3 regions of the Cellulosimicrobium sp. MI9406 genome follow, and region 2 is predicted to be linked to each of the others. Evidence: predicted binding sites of a transcription regulator. Region 2 holds the regulator's gene; each other region holds the start of a gene.
The links. Region 2 encodes Rex, which represses fermentation and respiration genes when NADH is low (regulators of the CRP and FNR family bind a similar motif). Its sites were predicted from a motif close to CTTGTGAANNNNTTCACAAG; they were not measured.

Region 1 (10,210 bases), on a different contig from region 2:
CGAGGAGCGAGCGGTGGAAGCCGTCGAGGTCGAGCACGCCGCCGACGATCACCCCCGCGAACGCGATGACGACGAGCCCCGCGACGCGCGACACCGCGTTGTTCACCGCGGAGCCGATGCCGGCGTCGGCCGCGGGGATCGAGCCGAGGATCGCCGACGTCAGCGGCGCGACCGTCATCGCGAGGCCCAGGCCGAAGAGCACGAGGCCCGGCAGGACCTGGGTGACGTACACGGCGTCGTCGGTCGTCGTGAGCAGGAGCAGGTAGCCGGCCCCGCCGACGATCGGGCCGAGCGTCATGAACAGGCGCGGGCCGTAGCGGCCCGCGAGCGCCCCGAACCGCGTCGACAGGGCGAGGAGCACGAGGGTGACGGGGAGCTGGGCGAGCCCGGCGGCGGTCGCGCTGTACCCGCCGACCTGCTGGAGGAAGAGCGTGACGACGAACCCGCCGAAGTACAGCGCGCCGTAGATCGCCGCGGTCGCGAGGTTGCCCCACGCGAAGTTGCGCACCTGGAACAGGCGCGGCGGCAGCATCGGGTCCGGAGCACGACGCTCCCACCCCACGAACGCGGCGAGGCACACGACCCCGACGGCGAACGGTCCCCACACGACGGGGTTCGCCCACCCGAAGCGGCCCTGCTCGATGAGCGCGAACACCGTCCCCGCGAGCCCGACGGCGGCGAGCGTCGCCCCGAGCGTGTCGATGCGCCGTCGTCCGCCCGGGCCCGCCGCGGCGTCCGGCTCCTCCGCCGCGGACCGGGGGACGCCGCGCAGCAGCCACAGCGTGACGGCGACGGGGAGCACGTTGATCCAGAAGACCCAGCGCCACGAGATCGCGTCGATGAGGACGCCGCCGAGCAGCGGCCCGACGAGCGACGCGGTGCTGGTCCACGCGGTCCAGGAGCCGATCGCGCGGGCCTGCCGCTCGCCGTCGAACGTGGAGATGATCATGGCGAGCGAGCTGGGCACGAGCAGGGCGCCCGCGACGCCCTGGAGGCCGCGCGCGACGACGAGGACGAGGCCGTCGGGCGCGAGCGCGCACGCGACCGACGTCACGGCGAACCCGACGAGCCCGATCGCCATGATGCGGCGGCGCCCGTGGACGTCCGACAGCGACCCCGCCAGGAGGATGAGCGCGCCGAGCGTGATCATGTAGGCGTCGACGACCCACTGCTGCAGCGCGAGACCCGTGACGGGCCCGGTGGTGAGCTCGGCGGAGATCGCGGGCAGCGCGACGTTGACCACCGAGCCGTCCAGGAACGACACGAACGACGCGAGGACCGCGACCACCAGCACCCGCTGCTGCACCCTCACGCCCTCACGCTACGACGGTCGCGGCGATCAGGCGTTGGGAGCGACGTCCGTCCCCGCCCCGCGGCGGCGCGGAACGACGCGCGACGACGCCGTCCGCCCGGCGGGTCCGGGCACCTCCTCGACCTCGAGGCCGGCATCGGCGATCATCGCGAGGTCCGCGGCGGCGTCCTGCCCCTCCGCCGTGAGGTAGTCGCCGAGGAAGAGCGAGCTGGCCACGTGCAGGGCGAGCGGCTGAAGTGCTCGCAGATGGAGCTCCCGCCCGGCGCCCAGGCGCAGCTCGGCCCGGGGCAGCGCGAACCGCGCGGCGGCGAGGATCCGCAGGCACCGTTGCGGCGTGATCTCGTGCCGGCCCGCGAGCGGGGTCCCCTCGAAGGGCACGAGGAAGTTGACCGGGACGGAGTCCGGGTCGAGCGCCCGCAGCTCCAGGAGCACGTCGACGAGCTGCTCGGGGGTCTCCCCCGCCCCCGCGATGAGCCCCGAGCAGGCCGACAGCCCGGCGCCCTGGACGCGCCGGACGGTCGCGACGCGGTCCGCGTGGTCGTGGGTCGTGCAGATCTCGGGGTAGGCGTCCTGCGACGCGTTGAGGTTGTGGTTGTAGGCGTGGGCGCCCGCGTCGCGCAGGCGCTCGGCCTGGCCGTCGGACAGCAGCCCGAGGCACGCGCAGACCTCGACGCCGGGGTGCTCCTCGACGATCCGGGCCACGACCCCGCAGACGCGGGTCACGTCGCGCTCCGTGGGGCCGCGCCCGCTCGCCACGAGGCACACGCGCGACGCCCCGGCGTCGATCCCCGCGCGCGCCGCTCCGAGCGCCTCGGGCGCACGGAGCCACGTGTACCGCAGGATCTCCGCCGCGGACCCGAGGCGCTGGGAGCAGTAGGTGCAGTCCTCGGGGCACAGCCCGGACTTGAGGTTGACGAGGTAGGCGAGCTTCACGCGCCGGCCGAACCACCGGCGTCGGACCCGGGCCGCCGCGGCGACGACGTCCAGAAGGTCGTCGTCGTCGGTCGCGAGGACGGCGAGGAGGCTGTCCGCGGAGGGCGCCTCCTCGCGCGTCGTGGCGGAGACGAGGTCGTCGAGCAGCGCGGCGAGGTCGTGGTCCATGGGTCGATCGTGGCGACGCGCGCCGCGCGCGCCCGTGCACGGTCTCTCCAGCGTCGCGTTCCGCCGACCGGGGAGCCCGACGACGCGTCGGTGACGGTCCACAAGACCGGTGGGGCGAGACCGTCGCTCTCCCCCAGGCGCAGGTCGCACCCCGTCGGTCCCGAGACTCGTCCGCGACATACCTAGCGGTAGGTATGGTCGCCCGTTAGGCTCGGACCATGCCGTCCGACACGCGACCCGAGCCACGCGCGGAGGCGCCCGGCTCGAACCGGGACCGCCTCGTCGCCGCCGCGCAGGAGCTGTTCTGGGCGCAGGGCGTCGGCGCGACGAGCCCGCGCCAGGTCCTCGCCGCGAGCGGCGTCGGGCAGGGCAGCCTCTACCACCACTTCCCCACGAAGCACGACCTCGCCGCCGCGGCCGTGCACGCCACGACGACCGCGGGCCTCGACGCCGCGCGCCGCGACCTGGGCGCGCAGGGCTCCGCCGTCGAGCGCCTCGTCCGCTATCTCGAACGCCCGCGGCCTGCGCTCGCCGGCTGCAAGGTCGGGCGCCTCGTGAGCGACCAGGCCGTCATGGACGACGCCGCGCTCGCCGCTGAGGTGCGCGCCTACTTCCGCGGGCTCGTCGACCTGGCCGCCGCCGTCCTCGTCGAGGGCGGGCTGCCCGACGACGCGGCGCGCGACCGCGCGCACGCCGCCGTCGCCGTCGTGCAGGGCGGGTACGTCCTCGCGCGCGCCCTCGACGACCCGGACGCGATGTCCGCCGCCGCGCGGGGCTTCGTCGCCCTGCTCGACCCGCTCCCGACCACCTCGGAGGACGCATGACCGACGCCGACCGCCCGACCCTGCGCGAGCGCCTGCGCGCCCTGCCCGTCCTCGGCCCCGACCTCCCCGGTCTCGACGTCGACGCCGCACCCGACGACCCGGGCACGCTCTTCGTCCGCTGGCTCGACGACGCGATCGACGCCGGGCTGCCCGCACCGCACGCCGCCACCCTCTCGACCGCCGACGCGAGCGGCCGCGTGGACGCCCGGACCCTCATCCTCAAGGACGTCGACGGCGACGGGTGGGTCTTCGCGACGCGCGCCGACTCCCCCAAGGGCGTCGCGCTCGCGCAGAACCCGAACGCCGCCCTGACGTTCTTCTGGCGCGAGCACGGTCGGCAGGTCCGCGTGCGAGGACCCGTCGTGCCGCTGGACGCCGAGACGTCCGCCGCCGACTTCCTGGACCGGTCCGACTTCTCCCGCGCGACCGCCCTCGCCGGGTCGCAGAGCGCCCCGCTCGCGTCCCGCGCCGCCTACCGCGAGGCATGGGACGCCGCCCTCGACCGCGTGCGGGCGGAGCCCGGGCTCGTCCTCGACGCCTGGACCGCGTACGCGCTCGAGCCGACGAGCGTGGAGTTCTGGGCGTCGTCGGGCGCGGGCCAGACCCGCCTGCGGTACACCGCGGCGTCCGGCGCGCCGACCACCTGGACGAAGGAGCTGCTGTGGCCCTGACCGACGCCCCCGCCCTCACCCCGCCCGACGTCGAGGAGGTCCGGCGCGACGCGCGCGCCGCCCTCGACGCGGTGACCGACGCGGCGCGCGGGCTCGACGCCGCCGGGCTCGACGCGCCGTCGGCCCTGCCCGGGTGGTCGCGCAGCCACGTGCTCGCGCACGTCACCGCCATCGGCGAGGCCATGGCGCGGCAGGCCGAGCGCGCCGCGCGCGGCGAGCTCGTCGAGGTGTACGACGGCGGCGCGGCCGGGCGCGAGGACGGCATCCGGACGGGCGCGCTGCGCTCCGTCGCGCAGCACGTCGCGGCACTCGATGCGCTGGCCGACCGCCTCGACGCCGCGTGGCCCGCCGCCGGGTCCCCCGGGTGGTCCGCGCCGGTGACGTACCGCGACGGCACGGTCGCGGACGCGCTCGTGGCCTGGTGGCGCGAGGTGCGGATCCACGCGGTCGACCTCGACGCGGGCGTCGGTCTCGACTCCTGGCCTCCCGCGCTCGGGCTGCACCTCCTCGACTTCCTCGGGGTCCGGCTCGCGGACGACGTCGTGGTCGCGCTCGACGGGGAACCCGGAGACCTCGTCGTGGTCCCCGGCGGCGTCCACGTCGGACCGGGCGCTCTCCGCGTCGGACCGGGCGCCCTTCGCGTCGGACCGGGCGGCCTCCGCGTCGCTGCCGGACCTGAGCCCGCGTCCGAAGCCGAGCCCACGTCCGGGGCCGCGGCCTCGCCTGCGCCCGCGTCCGCGCCCGGCCGGGGCGCCGTCGTCGTCCACGGCCGCCTCACCGACGTCGCCGCCTGGCTCGCGGGCCGCGCCCCCGGCGCCGAGCCCACCGCCCGCCTCGCGGGCGAGCCCGTGAGCCTCCCCGAGATCGGCCCCTGGCCGTCCCCGTACTCCCCGCCGCAGGGGAACCCCACCCTCGCGAGGTAGAGCCCCGGTCGGCCCAGGTAGAGCCCAGGTCCGCCAGGTAGAGGCGTGGTCGGCTCGTGCACGCAGACCACGGCTCTACCTCGCGAGACCACGGCTCTACCTCGCAGGAGGACGGCTCGGGACCCGTGCTCTCCCTCGCGAGATCGTGGTGCGACCCGGGCGAACGCGGCCGGATCGCGCGGTACGCGACGTCCGACCTGCCCGGCTCGGGACCGAGGTCCCGCGAAAGTGTGACGCACGCCCGTGACGCACCGCACAGTTAGTGCACTCTTTCACAAGCGTAGGATCGACATGTGTCGAGTCGAGCGAGCAACCCCGCAAGCAGCGCAGACCAGATCGACGTAGCCCTCATCGGCGGTGGCATCATGAGCGCCACGCTCGGGGCACTCCTGAAGGTCTTGGAGCCCACCTGGACGGTGCGCATCTACGAGCGCCTGGACGCCGTGGCGCAGGAGTCGTCGAACCCGTGGAACAACGCCGGGACGGGTCACGCCGCCCTGTGCGAGCTGAACTACACGCCGGAGAAGCCGGACGGCTCGATCGACATCACCAAGGCGGTGAAGATCAACGAGCAGTTCGAGGTGTCGCGCGAGTTCTGGCACCACCTGCTCACGACGGGCGCGCTGCCGCAGCCCGCGAGCTTCATCTCCCGCACCCCTCACATGACCTTCGTGCGCGGCGCGGAGAACGTCGACTACCTGCGTCGCCGCTTCGAGACGCTGCGCCGCCACCCGCTGTTCAGCGAGCTCGAGTTCACGGACGACCCGGCGGTCATCGCCGAGTGGGCCCCGCTCCTGGTCGCCGAGCGCGACGGCGACGAGCCGGTCGCGGCGACGCGCGCGACGAGCGGGACCGACGTCGACTTCGGCGCCCTCACCGAGCAGCTCGTCGACTACCTCGTCTCGGAGGGCACGCAGCTCTACCTCGAGCACGAGGTGAAGAACCTCAAGAAGACGAAGGACGGCCGCTGGCGCCTGACGGTCAAGGACCGCTCGTGGAACGCCCCGAAGCGCCGCTCGACCGTCGAGGCCCGGTTCGTGTTCGTGGGCGCCGGCGGCGGCGCGCTCCCGCTGCTCCAGGCGGCCGGCATCCCGGAGGCGAAGGGCTACGGCGGCTTCCCGATCAGCGGTGAGTTCCTCCGCACGGACGACCCGGAGCTCGTCGCCCAGCACCAGGCGAAGGTCTACGGCAAGGCCGACGTCGGCTCGCCGCCCATGTCGGTCCCGCACCTGGACACGCGCGTCGTCGACGGCAAGACGTACCTGATGTTCGGCCCCTACGCCGGGTTCAGCCCCAAGTACCTCAAGAAGGGCAAGTACCTCGGGCTCTTCACGTCGCTGCGCCTGCACAACCTCGGCTCGATGGTCGGCGCGGGCCTGAAGAACCTCGACCTCACCCAGTACCTGGTGGGCCAGCTCCTCGCGAGCCCGGAGACCAAGTTCACCGCGCTCCAGGGCTTCATGCCGACGGCGCACCCCAAGCACTGGGAGACCATCACCGCGGGCCAGCGTGTCCAGGTGATCAAGAAGGACAAGGACGGCAAGGGCGTCCTCGAGTTCGGCACCGAGGTCATCGCGGCGTCCGACGGCTCGATCGCCGGCCTGCTCGGCGCCTCGCCGGGCGCCTCGACGGCCGTTCCCGCGATGATCGACCTGCTCGAGCGCTGCTTCCCCGCCCGCTTCACCAAGTGGCGCCCGGAGCTCGCGACGATGATCCCGAGCCTCGGCCACGCCCCGTGGGAGGCGCACGAGCTCGAGGGCCTCGACCAGCTCACGGGCGACGCGGACGTCGACGCGGTCGGCTCGCGCGCCTGACCCGAGCGCGACACCGCTCCCCCACGAACGGCCCGGACCTCCACGAGGTCCGGGCCGTTCGTGCGTCCGGAGACGCCGCACGCGGTCGAGCGGCGCGTGGCCGGGCGGCTCCGCACGCAAGGGCTCAGCGCGCGAGCGGCGTGGCCGGGCGGCTCCGCACGCGAGGGCTCAGTGCGCGAGCGGCGTGCCCCGGGTCCCCGGCCGCCGCGGCGCGGCGGGCGCGTTCGCCCCGGCGCGCCCGCCCGGCACGGCAGGAGCGGCGCGGACGCCGTCGCGCACGGCCGGGTTCGGCACGACGCGCCGCAGCACGAGCTCGGCCGCGACCTCGTGCGGGTCGACGACGGCGGCCGGCTCAGCCGGGCGCGACGCCGCGGCGCGCAGGTCGGCGTCCAGCCGCTGCGCGTCACGGTCCCAGCGCTCGCCGTGCACCGACCGGTCCCCGCGCGCGTCCCACGCGGCGCCGCCGGGCCACGCGCCGTCGGACCCGGCGGGGAACCACGGACGGGCCGGGTCCTCGCGGCGGACCGCGAGGGCCGCGACCGTCGGGCCGACGACGAGGAGAAGAGCCACCACACCCCAGAAGATGTCCATGGCTCCACCCTCGCGGCCCACGACCCGCGCCACGAGTGGCAGCACTGACACCTCTCGACAAGATCCTGCCAGCGGCGTAGCGTGCCGAGCATGGTGCGATCCGTCGCGGCCGTCGTGTGCGACGGCCTGGCCCCGTTCGAGTTCGGCGTCGTGTGCGAGGTCTTCGGCCTCGACCGCAGCGACGACGGCGTCCCGTCGTTCGACTTCCGCGTGTGCGGCCCGGTCGCGGGCCGTGCCGTCCGCACGTCGGTGGGCGCGCACGTCGTGCCCGACCACGACCTCTCCGCGACGGACGACGCGGACCTGGTCGTCGTGCCGGCGATCCGCATCGGGACCGACTACCCGCCCGAGGTGCTCGACGCCGTCCGCCGCGCGTCCGACCGCGGCGCCCTGCTGCTCAGCGTGTGCTCGGGCGTGTTCGTGCTCGCGGCCGCGGGCGTCATCGAGGGACGGCGGGTGACGACGCACTGGATGCACGCCGACGAGCTGCGCCGTCGTTACCCGAGCCTCGACATCGACCCCGACGTGCTCTTCGTCGACGACGGCAACCTCATCACGAGCGCCGGCACGGCGGCGGGGATCGACGCGTGCCTGCACCTCGTGCGCCGCGAGCTCGGGGCGCGGGTGGCGAACACGATCGCCCGGCGCATGGTCGTGCCGCCCCAGCGCGACGGCGGGCAGCGCCAGTTCATCGAGCGCCCGGTGCCCGAGTGCGAGGAGGACTCGTTCGGGGAGCTGCTGGAGTGGATGACCGACCACCTCGACGAGCCGCTCACCGTGCGCGACCTCGCCCGCCGGGCCCACACGTCCGAGCGCACGTTCGCGCGCGCGTTCGTCGCGCAGACCGGCACGACCCCGCTCGCGTGGCTGACGTCGCAACGCGTCGCGCACGCGCAGTCGCTGCTCGAGGAGTCCTCGCTGGACCTGGAGGAGGTCGCGCGGCGCAGCGGTTTCGGGTCGGCCGCGCTCCTGCGCCACCACTTCCGGCGGGCGGTCGGGATCACGCCGACGGAGTACCGCCAGACCTTCCGGTTCGCCGCCTGACCCCTCCGGAGGAGGTGTCGCTCCTTCGCGACTCCTTCACCCGGCCCCCTCGCGCGCGCAACCTACGGTCCCGTAGGGTGGGGTCATCTGCACGACGAGCACCTGCTCACCTCCGCGGCTGGGAAGTCGACACCGACACCCCTGCGAGGACACATGACCTCTGCCGCAGTGCGCCCGGGCTTCCGGGCCACCCGCCCTCGGACCGACGAACCTGGCGCCGTCACCAGCACCTACAGCGCACTGTCGCGCACGGTGCGCGACGCGGGCCTGCTCCACCGCACGCACGCCTACTACCTGTGGACCCTCGGGGTCCTCACGCTCGCGCTCGGCGGCGCGGTCGCCGGGTTCGTCCTCCTGGGCGACTCGTGGTTCCAGCTCCTCGTCGCCGGGGCGCTCGGCCTGATCCTCACCCAGTTCGCGTTCGTCGCGCACGAGGCGTCGCACCGGCAGGTCTTCGCGTCCGGCCGGGCGAACGACCGCCTCGGGAAGGTGCTCGCCAACGGCGTCGTCGGCATCAGCCACTCGTGGTGGATGAACAAGCACACGCGCCACCACGCGAACCCGAACCGCCGCGGCAAGGACCCGGACATCGCGCCCGACGTCGTCGTGTTCCTCGAGGAGGACGCGGAGGTCGCGAAGGGCTTCCGGGCCGTCATCAACCGCTACCAGGGCTGGCTGTTCTTCCCGCTCCTGACGCTCGAGGGCGTGAACCTGCACGTGCAGGCGTTCCGCTCGCTCCTCGCCGGCGGCCGCGCGCGCGGCGACATCCGCACGCGCGTCATCGAGATCGTCACCATCACGCTGCGCCTGTCGCTCTACGTCGGCGCGGTCGTCTGGTTCCTGCCGCTCGGCCTCGCCGCCGCCTTCCTGGGCGTCCAGCTCGCCGTCTTCGGCGTCTACATGGGGGCGTCGTTCGCCCCCAACCACAAGGGCATGGCGATCATCCCCGCCGACAGCAAGATCGACTTCCTGTCCAAGCAGGTCCTCACGTCGCGCAACATCCGCGGCGGCTGGTGGATGAACATCCTCATGGGCGGGCTCAACTTCCAGATCGAGCACCACCTGTTCCCGAGCATGCCGCGCCCGCACCTCGCCCGGGCGCGCGAGATCGTGCGCGAGCACTGCGCGCACCTCGGCCTGCCGTACACGGAGACGAGCCTCGTGCAGTCGTACGCGATCGTCGTCCGGTACCTCAACCGCGTGGGGCTCTCGGCACGCGACCCGTTCGACTGCCCGATGTTCCGCCAGCTCCGCCGGGTCTGACCGGCCCGGCCCGCCGCACGACGCCCCGCGCACGACGGCGCGCGCGGGGCACGTCAGGCGGACGCCGCGTGCCCGTGGCGCCAGTACCCGACGAAGTCGACCTGCGCCTTCGGCACGCCCCGGTCGTTGACCAGGTGGCGGCGCACGCCCGTCGCGAGCGCCGACTCCCCGACCGCGTACGCGTAGACGGGGTCGGCGGGCAGGTCGGCCGACCGTACGGCGTCGAGCGCGAGGCGGCCCGGCAGCGGGGCGTGGTCGCCGCCACCCGCGGGCCGCGCGCCGTCGCGCGCCAGCCAGCGCAGCTCGACGCCCGGGGGCACGCGGAACTCCTGGGCGTCCGACTCCTCGGGGACCTCGACCAGCGCGAGGCCGCGCGCGTCGTCGGGCAGGGACTCGCAGATCCCCGCGACCGCGGGCAGCCCGGTCTCGTCGGCGACGAGGAGCGTCCAGTCGTGCGGGACGCGCGGGTGGTAGCCGATCCCCTGGTCGAGCAGTCCGACCCGGTCCCCCGGCTCGGCGGACAGCGCGAACGACGACGCGGGGCCCGCGTCACCGTGCACGACGAAGTCCACGTCCAGCTCGCGCAGGTCCGGGCGCACGGCGCGCACGGTGTAGTTCCGCACCCAGGGGCGGCGTGCCCTGGGCGTGGCGAGGTACTGGACGTACC
Region 2 (10,210 bases):
GCCGGACACCGCCGCCATGACCACGAAGACCGTGCGCAACCCGAAGAGCTCACCGAGCAGGCCGCCCACCGCGGCGCCGAGGGGCAGCGTCCCCCAGGCGAGGAGCCGGTAGCACGAGTTGAGCCGGCCCAGCAGGGCGTCGGGCGTGATGCGCTGGCGCAGCGACAACGTCACGACGTTCCACACGGCGGTCCCGGCACCGCCGACGGCGGAGACGGCGCCGATCACCCACGCGTTCGTCGTCACCGCGGGGACGCCGACGAGGGCGACCGTGCCGAGGATCGTCAGCGCGAGGGAGCGCGCGCGCCCGATCGTCCCGACGACACGCTCGGCGACGAACGACCCCGCGAACGCCCCGACCGCCGTCGCGGTGAGGAGCACGCCGTACGCCGGCTCGGACAGGCCGAGGGGCGAGTCGGGGCCGACGGCGTAGAGCACGAAGACCGCGAACGCGGCGTTGCTCGCGAAGTTGATGCCGCCGACCATCATCGCGAGCGTGCGCAGGATGCGGTCGTGCCACAGGAACCGCAGGCCCTCGGCGACGTCCGCGCGCAGCGTCGTGCAGGTCGTGCGCGCGGTCCGGTACGTGCCCGGGAGCCCGAGCAGCAGCACCACGGCGAGCGCCCAGAGCGCCCCGGGGACGCCGAACGCGACGGCGGCGCCCGCGGCCACGAGCAGCCCGCCCAGGGGCGGCCCCACGAACTGGTTCGCGGTGAGCTCCGCCGCGTAGAGGCGCCCGTTGGCGCGGGGGAGCGCGGTGCGCGGCACGACCTGCGGGAGGATCGACTGCGCCGAGGTGTCGTACAGCGTCTCGGTGACGCCGACGGCGAAGGCGACGACGTACAGCACGGCGATGCTCCCGGCGTCGGGCACGAGCGCGACGGCCGCGAGCGCGACCACGAGGACCGCGCGCGCCACGTTGGCGCCGACCATCGCGAGCCGCCGGTCCAGACGGTCGGCGAGCGCGCCCGCGGGCAGCGCGAAGAGCAGCCACGGGAGCGTGAGGGCGAACGTCAGCCCCGCGACCAGCGCCGGCGACTCGGTGTACCGGACCGCGACGAGCGGGAGCGCGACCTTGAGCACCCCGTCGGCGAGGTTCGACACCGTGGACGCGGCCCACAGGCGCCGGAACGGCGCGCCGAGCGGTGCGGCGGCGGGGCGACGGCGCCCGGGTCGAGAGGCCATGTCGCCCAGCATGGCACAGTGATCGAGAAACCCCAATCGATCGAGCACTCTCGATCGGAGGTCCGTACGATGAGCCCATGACCCCCGAGCCCACCCCGGAGTCGACCCCGGAGTCGATCCCGGATCCCACCGCCGGGCCCGCCCCCGGGCCGCGCGCCCCCGACGTCCCGGGCCGTCGTCCGCCCACCGCCCTCGAGGCGAAGGCGCTCGCGCACCCGCTGCGCCAGCGCATCGTGCGGCAGTGCGGCACGCGCGAGATGACGAACAAGGAGCTCGCCGACCACCTCGGCGTCCCGCCGGGCACGGCGCTGCACCACGTCCGGCTCCTCGTGCGCGCCGGGCTGCTCGAGCCCGCGGAGGTCCGCACCGGGGCGGGCGGGGCGCTCGAGCGGCCCTACCGCGCCACGGGCGCGACGTGGTGGCTCGACGACCCGCTGCGCGACGCCGCGCCCGGCGCGCGGTTCGGCCCCGTCGCCGCGGCGCTCGACGACGCCCTCGCCGCCGGTCCGGACGCCGTCACCACCTCCGCGGCGTTCTACCTGCACCTCTCCGACGACGACGTCGCCGAGCTCGACCGCCGCATCCTCGCCGTCCTCGACGAGTACGTCGCGACCGACGCCGACCGCCACGACCGCCCCCTGCACCGAGGCCTCTTCGTCCTGCACCGCCCACCCTCCTGACGACCGGCCGGACGAGCCGGGCAGACCGAGCGGCGAGGATCCCGGCGATGCGTGCCCCCACGCGGCGCGACAGCCCTGTGCTCCCGTGGCACGACGGCGCCGGGCCGACCGCGCAGGAACACCGGACCCAGACCACGGGACGAAGGGCGACGGCCAGGACGAGCGGTGGGGTCGGACCGTGCGCGAAGGACGTCAAGGCGCACTCTTCAGACCTCCGCCCGGAGGACCAGGGCGACGGCCAGGACGAGCGGTGGGGTCGGACCGTGCGCGAAGGACGTCAAGGCGCACTCCTCAGACCTTCGCCCGGAGGACCAGGGCGACGGTGCGCCAGTCCGAGCGCACGGTCCGACCCCACCGCGGACCCGACCCGCGGGCTGTAAACCCGATCGGACCCGACCCGACCCTCACGGCCGAGCGGCGAACCGCTCCAGGAGGTCGGCGTGACCCGACACGATGAGCAGGTCGTTCGCGCTGATCCGGGTCTCGGGGGTCGCGTAGAGGAACTCCTCGCCGGGCGACTTCACGCCGATCACGGTGACGCCGTACCGCTCGCGCACCTTCGACTGCGCGAGCGTGAACCCCTGCACCTCGCGGGGCGGCCGCATCTTGACGATCGTGAACCCGTCCTCGACCTCGATGTAGTCGAGCAGCTTCCCGGAGACGAGGTGCGCGACGCGCGAGCCGGCGTCGGCCTCGGGGAACACGACGTGGTGCGCGCCGATGCGCTGGAGGATGCGCCCGTGCTCCGCCGAGATCGCCTTGGCCCAGATCTGGGGCGTGCCCATGTCGACGAGGTTGCCGGTGATGAGCACGCTCGCCTCGAGCGACGTGCCCACCCCCACGACCGCGACGGGGAAGTCGCGCGCGCCGAGCTGTTCGAGCGCGACCGGGTTGGAGGCGTCGGCCTCGACGAGCGGGAGCTGCCCGCTCCACTGGGCGACGAGGTCGGGGTCGCGCTCGACGGCGAGCACGTCCTGGCCGAGGCGGTCCAGGGTCGCGGCGATCGCCGTGCCGAACCGGCCGAGGCCGATGACGAGGACGCCCGCGTCCTTGCGCGGGGCCTTCGCCTCGTCCCGGCGCGCGCGCTCCGCGCGGCCGCGCTCGACGATGCGCTGGGCGACGGGGTCCGCGGACGCGCCGTCCTTCCCGTCGGCGGCGCGGGTGAACGGGTCGGTCACGGTGGGGCCTTTCGTCGGTCCGGTGGTGCGGTGTCTGCGGGTGTCGGGCGGTCTCGTGCGGCGGGGGTGTCCGGCCCGACGGCGGTCGCGCCGCCGGGCGGGGCTGCTCACCCGATGATGGGGCGCTCCTCGGGGTAGCGCACGATGCGGCGGCGGTCGCGCAGCGCGAGCGCGGCGGCGAACGTCATGGTGCCCGTGCGCCCGACGAACATGAGCGCGATGAGGACGTACTTCCCGGCGTCGGGCAGGTCGGGCGTGATGCCGGTCGACAGGCCGACGGTCGCGAACGCCGAGATGGTCTCGAAGAGGATGACGTCGAGCGTCTCGCCGGTGATCTCCAGCAGGAGCAGGCTCGACAGGAGCACCGCCGTCGCGCCGACGAACGACACCGCGACCGCGAGCCGGAGGGTGTCGCGCGGGATCCGCCGCCCGAACGCCTCCATGTCCCGGTCGCCGCGCGCCTCGGACACGATGGCGATGAGCATGACGGCGAGCGTCGTGACCTTGATGCCGCCCGCGGTCGACGCGGAGCCGCCGCCGACGAACATCAGCGCGTCGGTGATGAGCCAGCTCGCCTCGTGCATGCCGCCGGTGTCCACGGTCGAGAAGCCGCCGGAGCGCGGCATGACGCCCGCGAAGAGCGACGCGAGGAGCTTCTCGCCGAGGTCGAGCGGCCCGAGGGTCCGCTGGTTCCCCCACTCGACGGCCGCGAAGAGCACCGTGCCCACGACGACGAGCGCCGCGCTCGTCGTGAGGGTGAGCTTGGTGTGCAGGCTCCACTTGGAGGCGCGGCGGCGGTTGCGCATGACGTTGAGGATGACGGGGAAGCCGAGGGAGCCGATGAACACGCCGAGGATGATCGGCAGGCACAGCATCCAGTCGCCGACGTACGGGGCGAGGCCGTGCTCCGTCGGGATGAACCCCGCGTTGTTGAAGGCGGAGATGCCGTAGAAGATGCCGTGCCACGCGGCCTCGCCGAACGTCTCCTCCAGCACGACGAACCGCGGCAGCAGGAGCAGCGCGATGAGGAGCTCGAGCGACGTCGAGGTGATGATGACGACCCGCACGAGCGAGCCGACCTCGCCGAGCCGCGTCGTCTTCGTCTCCGACGCGGTGAGGAGCTTCTGCGTGAGGCCGATGCGCCGGGACACGGCCATGCCGAGGATCGACGCGAGCGTCATGACGCCGAGGCCGCCGATCTTGATGCCGAGCAGGATGACGACCTGCCCGTACCCCGACCAGTAGGTCCCCGTGGGGACCACGACGAGACCGGTGACGCACACGGCGGACGTGGCGGTGAAGAACGCGTCGACGAACGGCGCGGACCGGCCGCTCGCCGTCGCCCAGGGCGCCATGAGCAGGGCGGTGAAGACGGCGATGACGGCGGCGAACACGGTGACGGCGAGGCGGGCGGGGGACTGCCGGGCGAGGCGGTCGACGATCTCCCGCCCCCTGAACAGGCGCCCGGTCATGCTCGTCGGCATGGAGCCTCCCTCACCACTCGCGCCACTCTGCCACGGGCCCGGTGGCCCGTCATGTCGCCGCTCCGGCGCCGGGACATCATGCCCGCTCGCGGGCCCGGACGCCGCACCGGGGCTCGTGGAGACCCGGCGGAGGCCCGGACCGGCGGTCCCGCGCGGTCCGGCGCGCGGTCGGTGGGGCGGGGGCGCGCCGCTGGGCGTTACCGTGAGCCATGCCCACGACCGACCCGACGTCGTCGCCCGCCCCGACCGGGGCGGCTGCGGCGCCCGGAGCCTGCGTCGTGTGGAGCCCCGAGCTCCTCGGCTACGACTTCGGTCCCGGCCACCCGATGGCGCCGGCCCGGCTCGACCTGACGATGGGGCTCGTGCGCGCCCTCGGCCTGCTCGACGACGACGCGGACCTGCGGGTCGTGCGGCCCGAGCCCGCGCCCGACGACGTGCTCGAGCTCGTGCACGAGCCCGCGTACGTCGCGGCGGTGCGCGCGGCGTCGGAGCACGGCACGCCCGACCCGGCCCGCGGCCTCGGCACCGAGGACGACCCGGTCTTCCGCGGGATGCACGAGGCCGCCGCGCGGATCGTCGCGGGCTCGTACGAGGCGGCGGGCGAGATCGCGGCGGGCCGTACCCAGCACGCGGTGAACGTCGCGGGCGGCATGCACCACGCGAAGGCGGGCGCGGCGTCGGGCTTCTGCGTCTACAACGACGCGGCCGTCGCGATCCGGCGCCTGCTCGACGACGGCGTCGAGCGCGTCGCGTACGTCGACCTCGACGCCCACCACGGCGACGGCGTCGAGGAGGCGTTCTGGGACGACCCGCGTGTCCTCACCGTCTCCGTCCACCAGAGCGGCGCGACGCTCTTCCCCGGGACGGGCCACCCGACCGACCTCGGGGGCCCCGGCGCCGAGGGGACGGCGGTCAACGTCGCGCTCCCGCGCCGCACCGACGGCGCCCGCTGGCTGCGCGCGGTCGACGCCGTCGTGCCGCCCGTGCTGCGCGCGTTCCGCCCCGAGGTGCTCGTCACCCAGCACGGGTGCGACGCGCACGGCGAGGACCCGTTGTCCGACCTCGACGTGTCCGTCGACGCGCAGCGCACGGCCACGACCTGGATGCACGGGCTCGCGCACGAGCTGACCGACGGGCGGTGGCTCGCGCTCGGCGGGGGCGGGTACGCGATCGCGCGCGTCGTGCCGCTCGTGTGGTCGGCCGTCGTGGGGGAGGTCGTGCACCGGCCCGTCACCGCGGGCGTGCCCCTGCCCGCGGAGTGGCGCGAGCGCGTCGCGGAGGTCGCCGGGTTCGACGCACCGCTCGCGTTCGGGCCCGAGGTCGAGGTCCGGCGGTGGAGCAGCGGGTACGACCCGGACGACGACGTCGACCGCGCCGTCGCGGCCACGCGCCGGGCCGTCTTCCCGCTGCTGGGCCTCGACGCGCACTTCGACTGAGACGCCCCGCGACCGGTCGCGTACCGTGGCACGGGCGCGAGCGGGTAGGCTAGGGGGCGGATTTCTCTCGTGTTGGTCGGCTTGCGGCGCCCTCGTGGTCGCCGGGGCCCCGATCAACCGTGGACCACCCGCGGCCGGTCGACCGGTCGCCGACCGACACGCCGCTCGAGCATTGCGAGGACCGTATGGGCTCCGTCATCAAGAAGCGCCGCAAGCGCATGGCCAAGAAGAAGCACCGCAAGCTGCTTCGCAAGACGCGTCACCAGCGTCGCAACAAGAAGTGACGTCGCGCGCGTCCTGACGCGCCGACCCGTCGTCGAGCCCGGCCCCTCCCGAGGGACCGGGCTCGACGCGTTTCCGGGCGCGGCCCGGGCGGGGTCAGAGGCGGGCGATGCGCCGGTCGACGGCGCGGCGCACCGAGCGCAGGACGAGCGCGGCGGCCCAGGCGGCGCCGGCCCAGCTCGCGGTGCGGACGCTGCTGCGCGCGACGCGGCGCCGGCGCCCGCGGAACTCGCGGATGGGCCAGCCGACGTCCTGCGCGTGGCGGCGCAGGCGGGCGTCGGGGTTGATGGGGCACGGGTGCCCCACGGCCTCCATCATCGTGACGTCGTTGAGCGAGTCGCCGTACGCGTACGACGCCTCGAGGTCGATGTCCTCGCGCTCGGCGAGCGCCCGCACCCCGGCGGCCTTCGCGCGGCCGTGCATCATGTCGCCGACGAGCCGTCCCGTGTAGAAGCCGTCCTCGTGCTCGGCGACGGTGCCGAGCGCGCCCGTCGTCCCGAGCCGGCGCGCGATGAGCTCGCCGATCTCGACGGGGGTCGCGGAGACGAGCCACACCTGGTGCCCGGCCGCCAGGTGCTCGTCGAGGAGGCGACGCGTGCCGGGGTAGATGCGCAGCGACAGGACGGTGTCGTAGACCTCCTCGCCGATCGCGGTGACCTCGGCGACGGAGCGCCCGGCGATGAGCGCGAGCGCGCGCGACCGGATGCGGTCGATCTGCTGCTTGTTCTCGCCGAACACGAGGTACCGGGCCTGGTGCACGGCGAAGCGCACGATGTCGAGCGTCGAGAAGAACTCGCGCTGGTACAGGGCACGCGCGAGGTGGAACGACGAGGCGCCGCGGATGATCGTGTTGTCGACGTCGAAGAACGCGGCGGTGCGGTGCGGCGGCCCGGGAGCGCGCGCGGGCGCCTCCTCGGGGAGCGTCGGCCGGGAGGTCGGGTCGGGGCCCGGGCCGGGAGACGTCGCCATGCCTCCACTCTAGGCGGTCGGGCTGCCGGGGCCTCGTACCCTGGGAGGCGTGAGCACCTCCGACGCCCCCGCCCCCGTCCTGCTGTTCGGCCGCGCGGGCTGTCACCTGTGCGACGACGCGCGGACGGTCGTCGAGGCCGTGTGCGCCGACGCGGGCGTCGCGTGGGCGGAGGTCGACCTGGACGCGCCGGGCACGGACCCGGCGCTGCGCGAGCAGTACGGCGAGTACGTGCCGGTCGTCACGGTCGGCGGGGTGCAGCAGGGGTTCTGGCGCGTGGACGCGCGCCGGCTGGCGCGTGCGGTGGCCCGGATTTCGGCGCCGCGCGCGGACCTGGGATGATTCCTCCCGTGGAGCGTGACCGTCGACGAGGACGGTCCCTGGACGACGGAGTGACGGTGGCTGAGCAGGTAGTCGGTGAGGTGACGGCGCCGGGGATCCCGAGCGCGACGGTGGCGCGGCTCCCGTCCTACCTGCGCGCGCTGCGGGACCTCGTGGCGCGGGGCGTCGGGACGACGTCGTCGGTCGAGCTCGCGGAGCTGTCCGGCGTGGGCCCGGCGCAGCTGCGCAAGGACCTGTCGTTCCTCGGGTCGTTCGGCACGCGCGGCGTGGGCTACGACGTCGACTCGCTGGCGCAGTACATCACCGAGGCCCTGGGCCTCGTCGACGAGCACCGCATCGCGATCGTCGGGATCGGCAACCTGGGGCACGCGCTCGCGAACTACTCGGGCTACGAGCAGCGCGGCTTCCACGTGGCGGCGCTCCTCGACGCGTCGCCGGACGTCGTCGGGACGCGGGCCGCGGGGCTCGTCGTCGAGCACGTCGACGCGCTCGAGGAGGTCGTGGAGCGCGAGAAGGTGTCGATCGTCGTCCTCGCGACGCCTGCGGCGCACGCCCAGGCGGTCGCGGACCGCGTGGTCGCGGCGGGGGTGCGCGAGATCCTCAACTTCGCGCCGCGCGCGCTCCAGGTCCCGGCGGACGTCGACGTGCGCGGCGTCGACGTCGGCAGCGAGCTGCAGATCCTCGCGTTCCACTCGCAGGCCCGCGCCCTCGCGGCGTCGCAGGAGCGCTGAGCGGCCCCGGCGCCCGGACCCGGGGACGACGAAGGGCCGCGTGCCGGTGCACGCGGCCCCTCGGGGCGGCACCCCTGCCGGAGGGCGCCGGTCTCGCCCGGGACGTGCCCGGGACGACGGTCAGGCCTGCTTGATGGCCGAGACGTCGAGCGCGATCTTGATCTTGTCGCCGACGAGCACGCCGCCGGTCTCGAGCGCGGCGTTCCAGGTGAGGCCGAACTCCTTGCGCGAGATCTCGGTGGTCGCCTCGAAGCCGGCGCGCGGGTTGCCGAACGGGTCGGTCGCGGTGCCCGCGAACTCCGTCTCGAGCTCGACCGGCTTGGTGACGCCGTTGATCGTCAGGTCGCCGGCCACGACGTAGTCGTCGCCGTCGCCCGTGATGCGCGTCGACGTGAACGTCCACGTCGGCTTGTTCTCCGCGTCCCAGAAGTCGGCGCTGCGCAGGTGGTTGTCGCGGTTCTCGTCGCCCGTGCTCACGGACGCGGCGTCGAGCTGGGCGGTCACGGACGTCGACTCGAGGTCGTCGCCGACGGTGATCGTGCCGTCGGTGATCGCGAGGGTGCCGCGGACCTTCGAGATCCCGGCGTGGCGGACGGTGAACGACGCCTGCGAGTGCGACGCGTCGAGGGCGTAGGTACCGGCGGTGAGGCCGGCGGGCAGCGACGAGGCCATGGGTGCTCCTGCGGGTGGTCGGGGTCCTGGCGGACCAAGTGGTTGAACGTTCAACTTCGGAACGAGCGTATCAACAGCACCCCTCGGTCCGTCTATTCCCGTGGGGTGGAACAATGTTCCGACGCCCCCACGCCCCCAGCCCCTCCCGCACCGCCGAGGACCCATGACCCGCAACGACGTCGACACCCCGACGGCGAGCACCGTCCGCACCCCCGCAGTCCCCGCCGTCGAGCCGCGCTGGCTCGACGCGGAGCAGCAGCGCCTGTGGCGCGCGTACCTCGACGGGACCGTGCGCTTCATCGAGGCGCTCGGCCGGGACCACGAGGAACGGTCCGAGGTCTCGCTCAACGAGTACGAGCTGCTCGTGCGCCTCTCCGAGAGCCCCGACCACACGCTGCGCATGTCGGCGCTCGCGGACGGGCTCGCCCGCTCGCGCAGCCGCGTGACGCACACCGTCGCGCGCATGGAGGCGCGCGGCCTGGTCCGGCGCTCCGCGAGCTCGGGCGACCGCCGCGGCGTGAACTGCGCGATGACGAGCGAGGGCTACCGCGTGCTCGTCGCGTCGGCGCCCGCCCACGTGGCGGCCGTGCGCCGGTACCTGGTCGACGTGCTCACGCCGGAGCAGTTCCGGGCGCTGGGCGAGGCGATGGCGGCCGTCGCGGAGGCGTGCAAGGCCGACCGGGACGCCTGACCGCCTCTCCCGGCCCGTCGCGCCGACCCGCGGTGGCGTGCGCTCGCCCCGAGTGCGGGACACTGGTGGGCATGGTCTCCACCATCGTCCACCTCCTGCGCCACGGCGAGGTCCACAACCCCGACGGCGTCCTCTACGGCCGGATCCCCGGCTACCACCTCTCCGAGCGCGGCCACGAGATGGCCCGCCGCGTCGCCGCGCACCTCGCGGGCGAGCCCGGGCCCGACGGCACGTCGCGCCCCCGCGCCGACCTCACGGTCGTCGTGGCCTCGCCGCTGCAGCGCGCGCAGGAGACCGCGACGCCTGCCGCCGAGGCGTTCGGGCTCGAGCTGGGCACGGACGAGCGGCTCATCGAGGCCGCGAACCACTTCGAGGGCAAGACCTTCGGCGTCGGGGACGGCTCGCTGCGGCACCCGCAGCACTGGCCCTACCTGTGGAACCCGTTCCGCCCCTCGTGGGGCGAGCCGTACGTGGAGCAGGTCGCGCGCATGCGGGCCGCCGTCGCCGACGCGCGGGACAAGGCGGCCGGGCACGAGGCGCTGCTCGTCAGCCACCAGCTCCC
Region 3 (10,210 bases), on a different contig from region 2:
CCTGACCAACGTGCTGCTGCACTCCCTCGCCCACGACGTGACCGTGACCCTGACCGACCGTGCGGGCGACCTGCGCCTGCGCGTCCACGACGCCGGACCGCCGCTGCCGAGCACCGACGGGCGGCAGGGCCACGGCCTGACCTCCATGCGCGAGCGGGCGCTCGCGGCCGGGGGCGCGCTGTCCGCCGGGCCGGACGGGCGCGGCGGCTGGACGGTCGAGGCGCGAGTCCCCCGGGCGGCGGCGTGAGCGCCCCCGGCACGGGCACGACGCCGGTCCGCGTCGTCGTCGTGGACGACCAGGCGACCATCCGGCTGGGCCTGCGCATGATCCTCGACAACGAGCCGGACGTCACGGTCGTCGGCGAGGCCGGGGACGGGGAGACGGCGGTCGCCATGGCGCGCGCCCTGCGCCCCGACGTCCTGCTCATGGACGTGCGCATGCCCCGGCTGGACGGCATCGAGGCGACCGCGCGCATCGTGGCCGACCCCGAGCTCGCGGCGGTGCGGACGCTCGTCCTCACGACGTTCGACGACGACGAGTACGTCTACGGCGCGCTGCGCGCGGGCGCCGCCGGGTTCCTCCTCAAGGACGCGGACCCCCAGTCGCTCGTCGACGCCGTGCACCGCGTCCACGCCGGCGACTCCCTGCTCGACCCGGCGGTCACGGGCCGCATCATCTCGACCTACGTCGAGCTCGCCCGGCAGGCGCCGCTCGCGGCCTCCGACGCCGTCGAGACCGGGTCCGCGGTCACCGGGCTCGACGCGGCGACCCCGCGCGAGCGCGAGGTGCTCCTCGCGGTCGCGCGCGGCCTGTCGAACCGCGAGATCGGGGCGGAGCTGCACCTCACCGAGGCGACCGTGAAGAGCCACGTGCGGTCGCTGCTCACCAAGGTCGGGCTGACGAACCGGGTGCAGCTCGTGATCCTCGCGTACGAGGCCGGGTTCGTGCGGCCGGGCGGCACGGCCTGAGCCCGGCTCACGCCTCCGGGGGCAGGCCCTCGACCGCGTGCCCGAACGCCTCGACGATGCGCCACATGTCGCCGAGCAGCACCTCGACGCGCTGCTCGAACCCGTCTCCCACGTAGACCCACGTGTCGTGCGACCCGTCCCTGCGGTGGAGCGACACCACGAGCTCCGACGCCGACCGCTCGTCCCGGTGCACGCCGTCCGGCGACGCGTGCGCCGCGAGGGTCGTGGCGGGCACCGTGAGCTCCGGGCCGAGGTGCTTGCGGTCGTGCGGGTGGTCGCCCTCCTCGTGGACGGCCACGCACCACGGCGGGCAGTCGTCCACCTGCCAGGACGGCCTCCCGAGCGGCGAAGCCCACACTGCTGATCCCCCTGTCGTGCTGTCGAGCACGTCGGTCATGCCGATCACCTCCCCGGCGACGGGACCATGATGCCGGGGGCGTCCGACACGCCGGACCGCGCCGTTACGAAGGCGGTGGACGGAGGAGCGAGACGGGGTCGACGTCGAGCCGCTCGGCGAGCTTCTCGACCGAGCGGAGGGTCAGGTTGCGCTCCCCGCGCTCGACCCCGCCCATGTAGGTCCGGTGGACGCCGAGGAACTCGGCGAAGTCCTCCTGGCTCATCCCGCGGCCGACCCGGAGGGTCCGCAGGTTCTCACCCAGCGCGCGCTGCAGATCTCCTTGCACGCGTGCAACCGTCACCCAGCGCTACTCCTCGGTCTACAGACTTATCAGTATCACCCCGTTCCCGAACGACCCCTCCCCCCGCTCCGCGAGGGGCGCCCGCGCGACGCGTGCTACTCATAGATAGCACACTGCGGGCCCCCCGTCACACGACGGAGCCCGACGGCGGAAGGGGACTCGCGCCGTCGGGCTCCGGGTTTCGTGGGGCCGGGAAGGGTCAGCCGGCCGCCACGCTCCCGGCAGGCGGGGTCGCCGCCTGCCCGTCCTCGGTGCTCGCGCCCTCGTGGGCCGCGAGACGCTCTGCCCGCACGACCTCGCGGCTGCTGCCGCGGTAGGCCGCGACGAGGATGTCGCGCATGTCCTCCAGGACCGGCATCCGCGGGTTCGCCGGGGCGCACTGGTCCTCGAACGACCGGAGCGCGAGGTCGTCCAGGCGGCTCATGAACGCGCGCTCGTCGACCCCCTGCGCGGCGAACGTCGCCTCGATGCCCACCTTGGCGCGCAGCTCCTCGACCGCCTTCGCGTACGACTCGACGCCCTCCTCCGGGGTGGAGGCCGGCAGCCCGAGGTGCTTCGCGATCTCCTGGAACCGCTCCGGGGCCACGTAGCGCTCGTACTTGGGCCAGCTCGTGAGCTTCGTGGGCACCTGGCCGTTGTAGCGGATCACGTGCGGCAGGAGCACCGCGTTGGTGCGCCCGTGCACGAGGTGGAAGGTCGAGCCCACGGTGTGCGCCATGGCGTGCACGATGCCGAGCATCGCCGAGCCGAACGCCATGCCCGCGATGGTCGCCGCGTTGTGCATCTTCTCGCGGGCCTTCGGGGCCGCCGCGCCCTGCGTGACCGAGTCCTCGATGTGCTCGAAGACCATCTTGATCGCCTGCAGGCACAACCCGTCGGTGAAGTCGTTCGCGTAGACGGAGACGAACGCCTCGGTCGCGTGCGTGAGGGCGTCGAAGCCCGAGTCGGCCGCGAGCTTCGCCGGCATGGTGTCCGTGAGCACGGGGTCGACGATGGCGACGGTCGGCGTGAGCGCGTAGTCCGCGAGCGGGTACTTGAAGCCCGTCTCCGGGTCGGTGATGACCGCGAACGGTGTCACCTCCGCGCCGGTGCCCGACGACGTCGGGATGCACACGAGCTTCGCCCTCCCCCCGAGCTCCGGGAACTTGTAGGCGCGCTTGCGCACGTCGAAGAACTTCTCCCGCATGTCGGAGAACTCGATCTCCGGGTGCTCGTACCGCAGCCACATGACCTTGGCGGCGTCCATCGGCGACCCGCCGCCGATCGCGATGATCGTGTCGGGCTCGAAGTCGCGCATCGACTCCGCGCCGCGGTTCACGGTGCCGACGCTCGGCTCCGGCTCGACCGCGTCGATGATCTGGATCGCGACCTTCTCCTCGCGGCGGGCGAGGACGTCGAGCACGCGGTCGACGACGCCGATGCGGCTCATGACCTTGTCGGTGACGATCGTGACGCGGTGCACGTCGCGCATCTGCGCGAGGTACTGGATCGAGTTCGGCTCGAAGTACGTCTTGGCGGGCACCTTGAACCACTGCATGTTGTTGTTGCGCCGCCCGATCCGCTTGACGTTGATGAGGTTGACCGCCGACACGTTGTTCGACACCGAGTTCGCGCCGTAGCTGCCGCAGCCGAGCGTGAGCGACGGGAGCAGCGCGTTGTAGATGTCGCCGATGCCGCCGAGCGACGTCGGGCTGTTCCACAGCACGCGCACGGCCTTCACGCGCGACCCGTACCGCTCGACGAGCGCCTCGTCGGACGTGTGGATCGCGGCCGAGTGGCCCAGGCCGTCGAGCTCGACCATGCGCTCCGCGAGGCGGACGCCGTGCTCGGTGTCGCGTGCCCGCAGGACGGCCAGGACGGGCGTGAGCTTCTCGCGGCTCAGCGGCTCGTCGGGGCCGACGTCGTCGATCTCCGCGAGGATGATCGACGTGTCGTCGGGGACCTCGAACCCGGCCTCGCGCGCGATCCACACCGGCGACTTGCCCACGACCTTCGGGTTGAGCTTCGCCCCCGCGCAGTTCGTGCCGTTCGCCTCGACCCCGAAGATCAGGCGCTCGAGCATCGCCTTCTCGGCGGGCGTCACCCGGTAGGCGTGCAGGCGGGCGAGCTCGCGCATCGCGTCGTCGTAGATCACGTCGTCGAGGATGAGCGCCTGCTCCGAGGCGCACACCATGCCGTTGTCGAACGCCTTCGACATGACGACGTCGTTGATCGCGCGGCCGAGGTCGGCGCTCTTCTCGACGTAGGCGGGGACGTTGCCGGCCCCGACGCCGAGCGCCGGCTTGCCGGCCGAGTAGGCCGCGCGGACCATGCCGTTGCCGCCCGTGGCGAGGATGAGCGCGACGCCCGGGTGGTGCATGAGCGTGTTGGTCGCCTCGATCGACGGGTGCTCGACCCACTGGATGCAGTCGTCGGGCGCGCCGGCCGCGACCGCGGCGTCACGCACGATGCGGGCCGCCTCGACCGACGAGCGCTGCGCGCTCGGGTGGAACGCGAACACCACGGGGTTGCGCGTCTTGAGCGCGATGAGCGACTTGAAGATCGTGGTCGACGTCGGGTTCGTCACCGGCGTCACGGCGCACACGACGCCGACGGGCTCGGCGATCTCGACGACGCCCGTGAGCTCGTCGCGACCGATGACGCCGACCGTCTTGAGGTTCGCCATCGAGTTGGGCACGTGCTCGCACGCGAAGATGTTCTTCGTCGCCTTGTCCTCGAAGACGCCGCGCCCGGTCTCGGCGACGGCCATCTGCGCGAGGTGGCCGTGCTGGTGCAGGCCGGCGACGGACGCCTTGAGGACGATCCGGTCGACGTCCTCCTGCGTGAGGCTCATGTACTGGTCGAGCGCCTTGCGGGCCCGCTCGACGAGGACGTCGATCTCGTGCGTCGTGCGGGTGTCCTCGGTGCGGTTCTCGACCTTCGTGCTGGCGCTCTTCGCGCTCATGCGTCCCCTCCGGTGCCCGACCTCGCCGGGCGTCGGCCGCGGGTGTGCCGGGGCCGGGATGCCCCGGCTCCTTCGGCGGTCTCTCTACTTGTGAAGGTTTTCACAAGCCGCGCGTCCCCACAAGGGTCCGGCCCCGATGCGGGCCGAAGGTCCCCGCCTCCTCGTGACCTCCGCACCGCGGCCAGCGCGCCGTAGGGTGGGTGACCATGACCGCCGAGCAGACGACGAGCCCCTCGCCCGCGACCGAGAGCCGCGCCGCGACCGACCGACCGGACGGCACCCCCCACGACCCGTACCTCTGGCTCGAGGACGTCGAGGGCGACGAGGCGCTGGCCTGGGTCCGCGCCCGCAACGCCGAGGTCGCCGACACGCTCGAGACCGCCGACGAGTTCGCCGCGACCGAGCGTGCGATCCGCGAGGTGCTCGACTCCGACGCGAAGATCCCCGAGGTCTCGAAGATCGGCGACCGGTACTACAACTTCTGGCGCGACGCGCAGCACGAGCGCGGCGTCTGGCGGCGCACGACGCTCGAGTCCTACCGCACCGACGACCCGGAGTGGGAGACCGTCCTCGACCTCGACGCGCTCGCCGCGGCCGAGGGCGAGTCGTGGGTCTGGCACGGCGCGAGCGTCCTGCGCCCGACGCCGGAGCAGCTCGCCGCGGGCGAGCCGTGGCGGCACGCGCTCGTCGAGCTCTCCCCCGGCGGCTCCGACGCCGACGTCACGCGCGAGTTCGACCTCGTGGAGAAGCGGTTCGTCGCGCCGGAGGACGGCGGCTTCCACCGCGCCGAGGCCAAGGGCTCGCTCGGCTGGATCGACGCCGACACCGTCTACGTCTTCACCGACTTCGGCCAAGGCACGCTCACGCCGTCCGGGTACCCGCGCGTGGTCAAGCGCTGGACGCGCGGCACCCCGCTCGACGGCGCGGTGACCGTCTACGAGGGCACCGACGACGACATGTACATCTCCGCCTGGCGCTCGCACACGCCCGGGTTCGAGCGCGACTTCGTGCACCGCTCCAAGGCGTTCTACTCCGACGAGCTCTACCTCGCCGAGCGCGCCGGCACGCCCGAGCAGCGACTGACGAAGATCGACGTCCCCGACTCCGCCGAGGTCGGCGTGCGGCGCGAGTGGCTGCTCGTCGAGCTGCGCGACGACTGGACCGTCGGCGGCACGACGTACCGCGCCGGGTCGCTCCTCGCGGCCCGGTTCGACGACTTCCTCGCGGGCGACCGCGGCTTCACCGTGCTCTTCGAGCCCACGGCGACGACGTCGCTCGCCGGCGCCACGTGGACGCGCCACCACCTCGTCGTCAACGTGCTCGACGACGTGAAGAACCGGCTGCACGTGCTGACGCCGCCGGACGCCGCCGCGCCCGGGGGCGCCGTCGGGCAGGAGGCCGCGGACGCGCCGTGGGTGCGCTCGGAGATCCCGGGCCTGCCCGCGCTGGGCACCGTCGCCGTCGGGGCGGTCGACCCCGTCGACACCGACGACCTCTGGCTCGTCACGACCGACTACCTCACGCCGACGACGCTCTCGCTCCTGTCGCTCGGCGAGCACCCGGGCGACGCGGGCGCGCCCGAGGTCGTCAAGTCCAACCCCGCGTTCTTCGACGCCGACGGCATGACGGTCGCGCAGCACTTCGCCACGTCCGACGACGGCACCCGCGTGCCGTACTTCGTCGTGGGCCGCGCGGACCTCGTCGCGGGGGCGGGCGACGGCGGCAGCGGAACCGGTACCGCGCCCACGCTCCTGTACGGGTACGGCGGCTTCGAGATCTCGCTCACGCCCGCGTACTCCGGCGCGCTCGGCCGCGCGTGGCTGTCGCAGGGCGGCGTCTACGTCGTGGCGAACATCCGCGGCGGCGGCGAGTACGGGCCCGCCTGGCACCAGGCCGCGCTCAAGGCGAACCGGCACCGCGCCTACGAGGACTTCGCCGCCGTCGCGCGCGACCTCGTCGCCCGCGGGATCACCACGCCCGAGCACCTGGGGATGGAGGGCCGCTCCAACGGCGGCCTGCTCGCCGGCAACATGCTCACGCAGTACCCCGAGCTGTTCGGCGCCGTCATCGTCGGCGTGCCGCTGCTCGACATGCGCCGCTACACGAAGCTCCTCGCGGGGGCGTCGTGGGCCGCGGAGTACGGCGACCCGGACGACCCCGAGCAGTGGGAGTTCCTCCGCACGTTCTCGCCGTACCACCTGTTCGACGCCGAGCGCGACTACCCGCCCGTGCTGTTCACGACGTCGACCAAGGACGACCGCGTCCACCCGGGCCACGCGCGCAAGCTCGCCGCGAAGATGCTCGGCGAGGGCAAGGACGTCACGTACTACGAGAACATCGAGGGCGGCCACGGCGGCGCCGCGAACAACGCCCAGGCCGCGCACATGGCCGCGGTGCACTACCGCTTCCTCGCCGAGCGCCTCGGCTGACCGGGCGCTCCCCCCGGGCCGAGCAGGTGGTCCTGGCGCGTCCGCGAGACCGGACGCGCCAGGACCACCTGGTCGGCGAGGTGCGGGCGGGCCTCAGGAGTGCGGCACCGTCGCGGTGATGAGGGTGCCGTCCTCGCGGCGGTTGCCGGAGAGGGCGCGCAGGCTCGGGCGGCCCGGCCTGACCGGGCCCTGGCCGTCGAGCGCGACGCGCGCGACCTCGCCCGGGACGACCTTCACCTGCTCGCCGCGCACGACGACCTGAGCGCCGTCGCCGGTCTCGGCGTCGAGCTCGATCGCGTCGGGCAGCACGGTGACGCGCAGCCGCGAGCCGCGCCACTGCACGCGGAACGTGAGCGACTCCCACTCCTGGGGCAGGCGCGGGTCGAACGTGAGGTCGCCCTCCGAGTCGCGCATGCCGCCGAACCCGTACGCGAGCGCGGACCACGTGCCGCCCGCGGACGCGACGTGCACGCCGTCGGACGCGTTGGCGTGCAGGTTCGCGAGGTCGACGAAGATCGACGACACGAAGTACTCGAGCGCGAGCTCGTGGTACCCCACCTCGGCGGCGACGATGGACTGCACGACGCCCGAGAGCGTCGAGTCGCCCGTGGTCAACGGGTCGTAGTACTCGAAGTCGGCGAGCTTCTCCTCGGCGCTGAAGTGCTGCCCCTGGAGGAACAGCGCGAGCACGACGTCGGCCTGCTTGAGCACCTGGTAGCGGTAGATGACGAGCGGGTGGTAGTGCAGCAGGAGGGGCCGCTTGTCCTCGGGCGTGTGCGCGAGGTCCCAGATCTCGCGCTCGAGGAAGTGCGAGTCCTGCGGGTGGATGCCGATGCTCTCGGCGTACGGGATCGACATGTGGTCGGCCGCGCGGACCCACTCCGCGGCCTCGTACGCGCCGAGCGAGAGCCGGTCCACGAGACGCGCGTAGTCCTCGGGGTGGTCGGCCTTCATGCGCTCGACGACGTACGCCGCGGCGCGCAGGTTGAAGCGCGCCATGACGTTCGTGAAGAGGTTGTCGTTGACCACGGTCGTGTACTCGTCCGGCCCGGTGACGCCGTGGATGTGGAAGTTGTCGTCGCCGTTGGCGCGCCAGAAGCCGAGGTCCTCCCACATGCGCGCGGTCTCGACGAGGATGTCGGCGGCCTCGCGGCGCAGGAAGTCCTCGTCGCCCGTCGCGCGCACGTACTGCACGAGCGCGTAGCTCACGTCGGCGTCGATGTGGTACTGCGCCGTCCCGGCCGCGTAGTAGGCGGACGCCTCCTCGCCGTTGATCGTGCGCCAGGGGAAGAGCGCGCCCTTCTGCGACAGCTCCGCGGCGCGGCGCCGGGCGGCGTCGAGCATCTGGTAGCGGAAGCGCAGCGCATTGCGCGCGTACCGCGGGCTCGTGTACGTGAGGAACGGCAGGACGTAGATCTCGGTGTCCCAGAAGTAGTGCCCGCTGTACCCGGAGCCGGTGAGGCCCTTCGCGGGGACGCCGTTGCCCTCGGCGCGCGCCGTGGCCTGCGCGAGCTGGAACAGGTTCCAGCGCACGGCCTGCTGGACGCCCGGCTGGCCGGGGATCTCGACGTCGGAGCGGGCCCAGAAGTCGTCGAGCCACTCGCGCTGGAGCGCGAGCTGGGCCTCGACGCCGGTCTCGCGCGCCCGGTCGAGCGTGCGCCGGCAGCGGTCGACGAGCTCGCGCGACGGCACGCCGCGCGACGTGTGGTACGCGACGAGCTTGGTGAGCCGGATGGGCCGCCCGGGCTCGGCGTGCACGCGGAAGACGTGCTTCGCGAGGTCGTCCTCGGCGAGCGTGCGCACGTCCCACTCGTTCTCGGTCTCGAGCAGGTCGTCGGCCGCGACGGCGAGCGTCATGCCGGAGTTGGTGCAGCGGTAGGACAGCACGAGGCGCTCGTCGTCGCCGAACTGCGTCTGCGGCTGCAGCACCCGGCCGGTGAACTGGTTCGTCTTGCGCGGGTCGAAGCCCTCCCCCAGCGACGCGGACCGCACGTGGTACTCGTCCTGGCCGTCCTGGCGGTTGAGGATCTGGGACGAGATCGCGACGGGCGCGGCCGCGTCGAGGAGCGTGACCTCGAACGTCATGACGGCGAGGTGGCGCTCGACGAACGACACCATGCGCTGCGAGCGGATCTGGACGCGCTTGCCCGACGGCGTGCGCCACAGCAGCTCGCGCCGCAGGACGCCGTCCTGGAGGTCGAGCGAGCGCTCGTAGTCGATGAGGTCCGCGACGGGCAGCAGGAGGGGCTCGTCGTCCACGTAGAGGCGGATGACCTTGGCGTCCGGCACGTTGACGATCGTCTGCCCGACGCGCGCGAAGCCGTACGCCTCCTCCGCGTGCCGGATGGGCCACGTCTCGTGGAAGCCGTTGACGAACGTGCCGTGCGAGTGGGACTCGCGGCCCTCCTCGACGTTGCCGCGCATGCCGAGGTAGCCGTTCGCGACGGCGAACAGCGTCTCGGTGACCCCCAGGTCCTCCGCGGAGAACTGCGACTCGACGAGCCGCCACGGGTCGGCCGGGAAGCGCAGGCGGTCGACGGTGCCGCGCTCGTCGGCGGTCCGGCGGATCACGCGCCCGCCTCCTCGTCGGCGGGGGCGGTCACGGCGGGACGGACGGCGTCGGCGGTCGCCTCGCGAGGACGGTCGAGGACCGTCGCGTCGAGCTCGCCGAGGTCGGCCACGACGACGTCGGCCCCGTGCGCGAGCAGCGCGTCCGCGCCGACCCCGCGGTCGACGCCGAGCACGAGCCCGAACCCGCCGGCCGCGCCGGCCTGCACCCCCGACAGCGCGTCCTCCACGACGACGGCCTCCGCGGCGGGGACGTCGAGCAGCTGGGCCGCGTACAGGTACGTGTCCGGTGCGGGCTTGCCGGCGACGTGCTCGCGCGCCGCGACGTTCCCGTCCACGACGACCGCGAACCGGTGCGTGAGCCCGGCCGCCGCGAGGACGGCGGGCGTGTTGCGCGACGACGACACGACGGCGACCGCCGCGCCCGCCGCGGTCACGGCGTCGAGGAACCGGACCGAGCCCGGGTACGGCGCGATGCCCTCCTCGGCGAACATGCGGTTGACGATCTCGTCCTTGCGGTTGCCGAGCGCGCACACGCTGGACTCCCCCGGCGCGTCCGTGACCTCGCCGCGCGGCAGCGTGACGCCCCGCGACGCGAGGAA

Region 1: the regulator Rex is predicted to act here: its motif matches at 5,091-5,110, upstream of mqo (malate dehydrogenase (quinone)).
Region 3: the regulator Rex is predicted to act here: its motif matches at 4,699-4,718, upstream of adhE (bifunctional acetaldehyde-CoA/alcohol dehydrogenase).

The regions. Positions count from the first base shown of each region.
Region 1 covers NZ_JALIZI010000002.1:550,928-561,137, forward strand. Annotated here, with positions in the region: gene MT994_RS05495 (MFS transporter) at 1-1,312, opposite strand, end outside; gene bioB (biotin synthase BioB) at 1,340-2,413, opposite strand; gene MT994_RS05505 (TetR/AcrR family transcriptional regulator) at 2,632-3,237, shown strand; gene MT994_RS05510 (pyridoxal 5'-phosphate synthase) at 3,234-3,908, shown strand; gene MT994_RS05515 (maleylpyruvate isomerase family mycothiol-dependent enzyme) at 3,899-4,831, shown strand; gene mqo (malate dehydrogenase (quinone)) at 5,125-6,645, shown strand; gene MT994_RS05525 (hypothetical protein) at 6,814-7,236, opposite strand; gene MT994_RS05530 (helix-turn-helix domain-containing protein) at 7,327-8,280, shown strand; gene MT994_RS05535 (acyl-CoA desaturase) at 8,434-9,543, shown strand; gene MT994_RS05540 (siderophore-interacting protein) at 9,597-10,210, opposite strand, start outside.
Region 2 covers NZ_JALIZI010000003.1:43,788-53,997, reverse strand. Annotated here, with positions in the region: gene MT994_RS05935 (MFS transporter) at 1-1,185, opposite strand, end outside; gene MT994_RS05930 (helix-turn-helix domain-containing protein) at 1,263-1,865, shown strand; gene MT994_RS05925 (TrkA family potassium uptake protein) at 2,270-2,974, opposite strand; gene MT994_RS05920 (potassium transporter TrkG) at 3,151-4,527, opposite strand; gene MT994_RS05915 (acetoin utilization protein AcuC) at 4,737-5,963, shown strand; gene MT994_RS05910 (AURKAIP1/COX24 domain-containing protein) at 6,149-6,247, shown strand; gene MT994_RS05905 (HAD-IB family hydrolase) at 6,342-7,214, opposite strand; gene MT994_RS05900 (glutaredoxin family protein) at 7,264-7,554, shown strand; gene MT994_RS05895 (redox-sensing transcriptional repressor Rex) at 7,611-8,285, shown strand; gene MT994_RS05890 (YceI family protein) at 8,406-8,957, opposite strand; gene MT994_RS05885 (MarR family transcriptional regulator) at 9,121-9,648, shown strand; gene MT994_RS05880 (histidine phosphatase family protein) at 9,720-10,210, shown strand, end outside.
Region 3 covers NZ_JALIZI010000012.1:39,807-50,016, forward strand. Annotated here, with positions in the region: gene MT994_RS18915 (histidine kinase) at 1-247, shown strand, start outside; gene MT994_RS18920 (response regulator transcription factor) at 244-969, shown strand; gene MT994_RS18925 (hypothetical protein) at 977-1,366, opposite strand; gene MT994_RS18930 (helix-turn-helix transcriptional regulator) at 1,431-1,652, opposite strand; gene adhE (bifunctional acetaldehyde-CoA/alcohol dehydrogenase) at 1,867-4,611, opposite strand; gene MT994_RS18940 (prolyl oligopeptidase family serine peptidase) at 4,818-7,040, shown strand; gene MT994_RS18945 (glycosyl hydrolase family 65 protein) at 7,134-9,611, opposite strand; gene MT994_RS18950 (beta-phosphoglucomutase family hydrolase) at 9,608-10,210, opposite strand, start outside.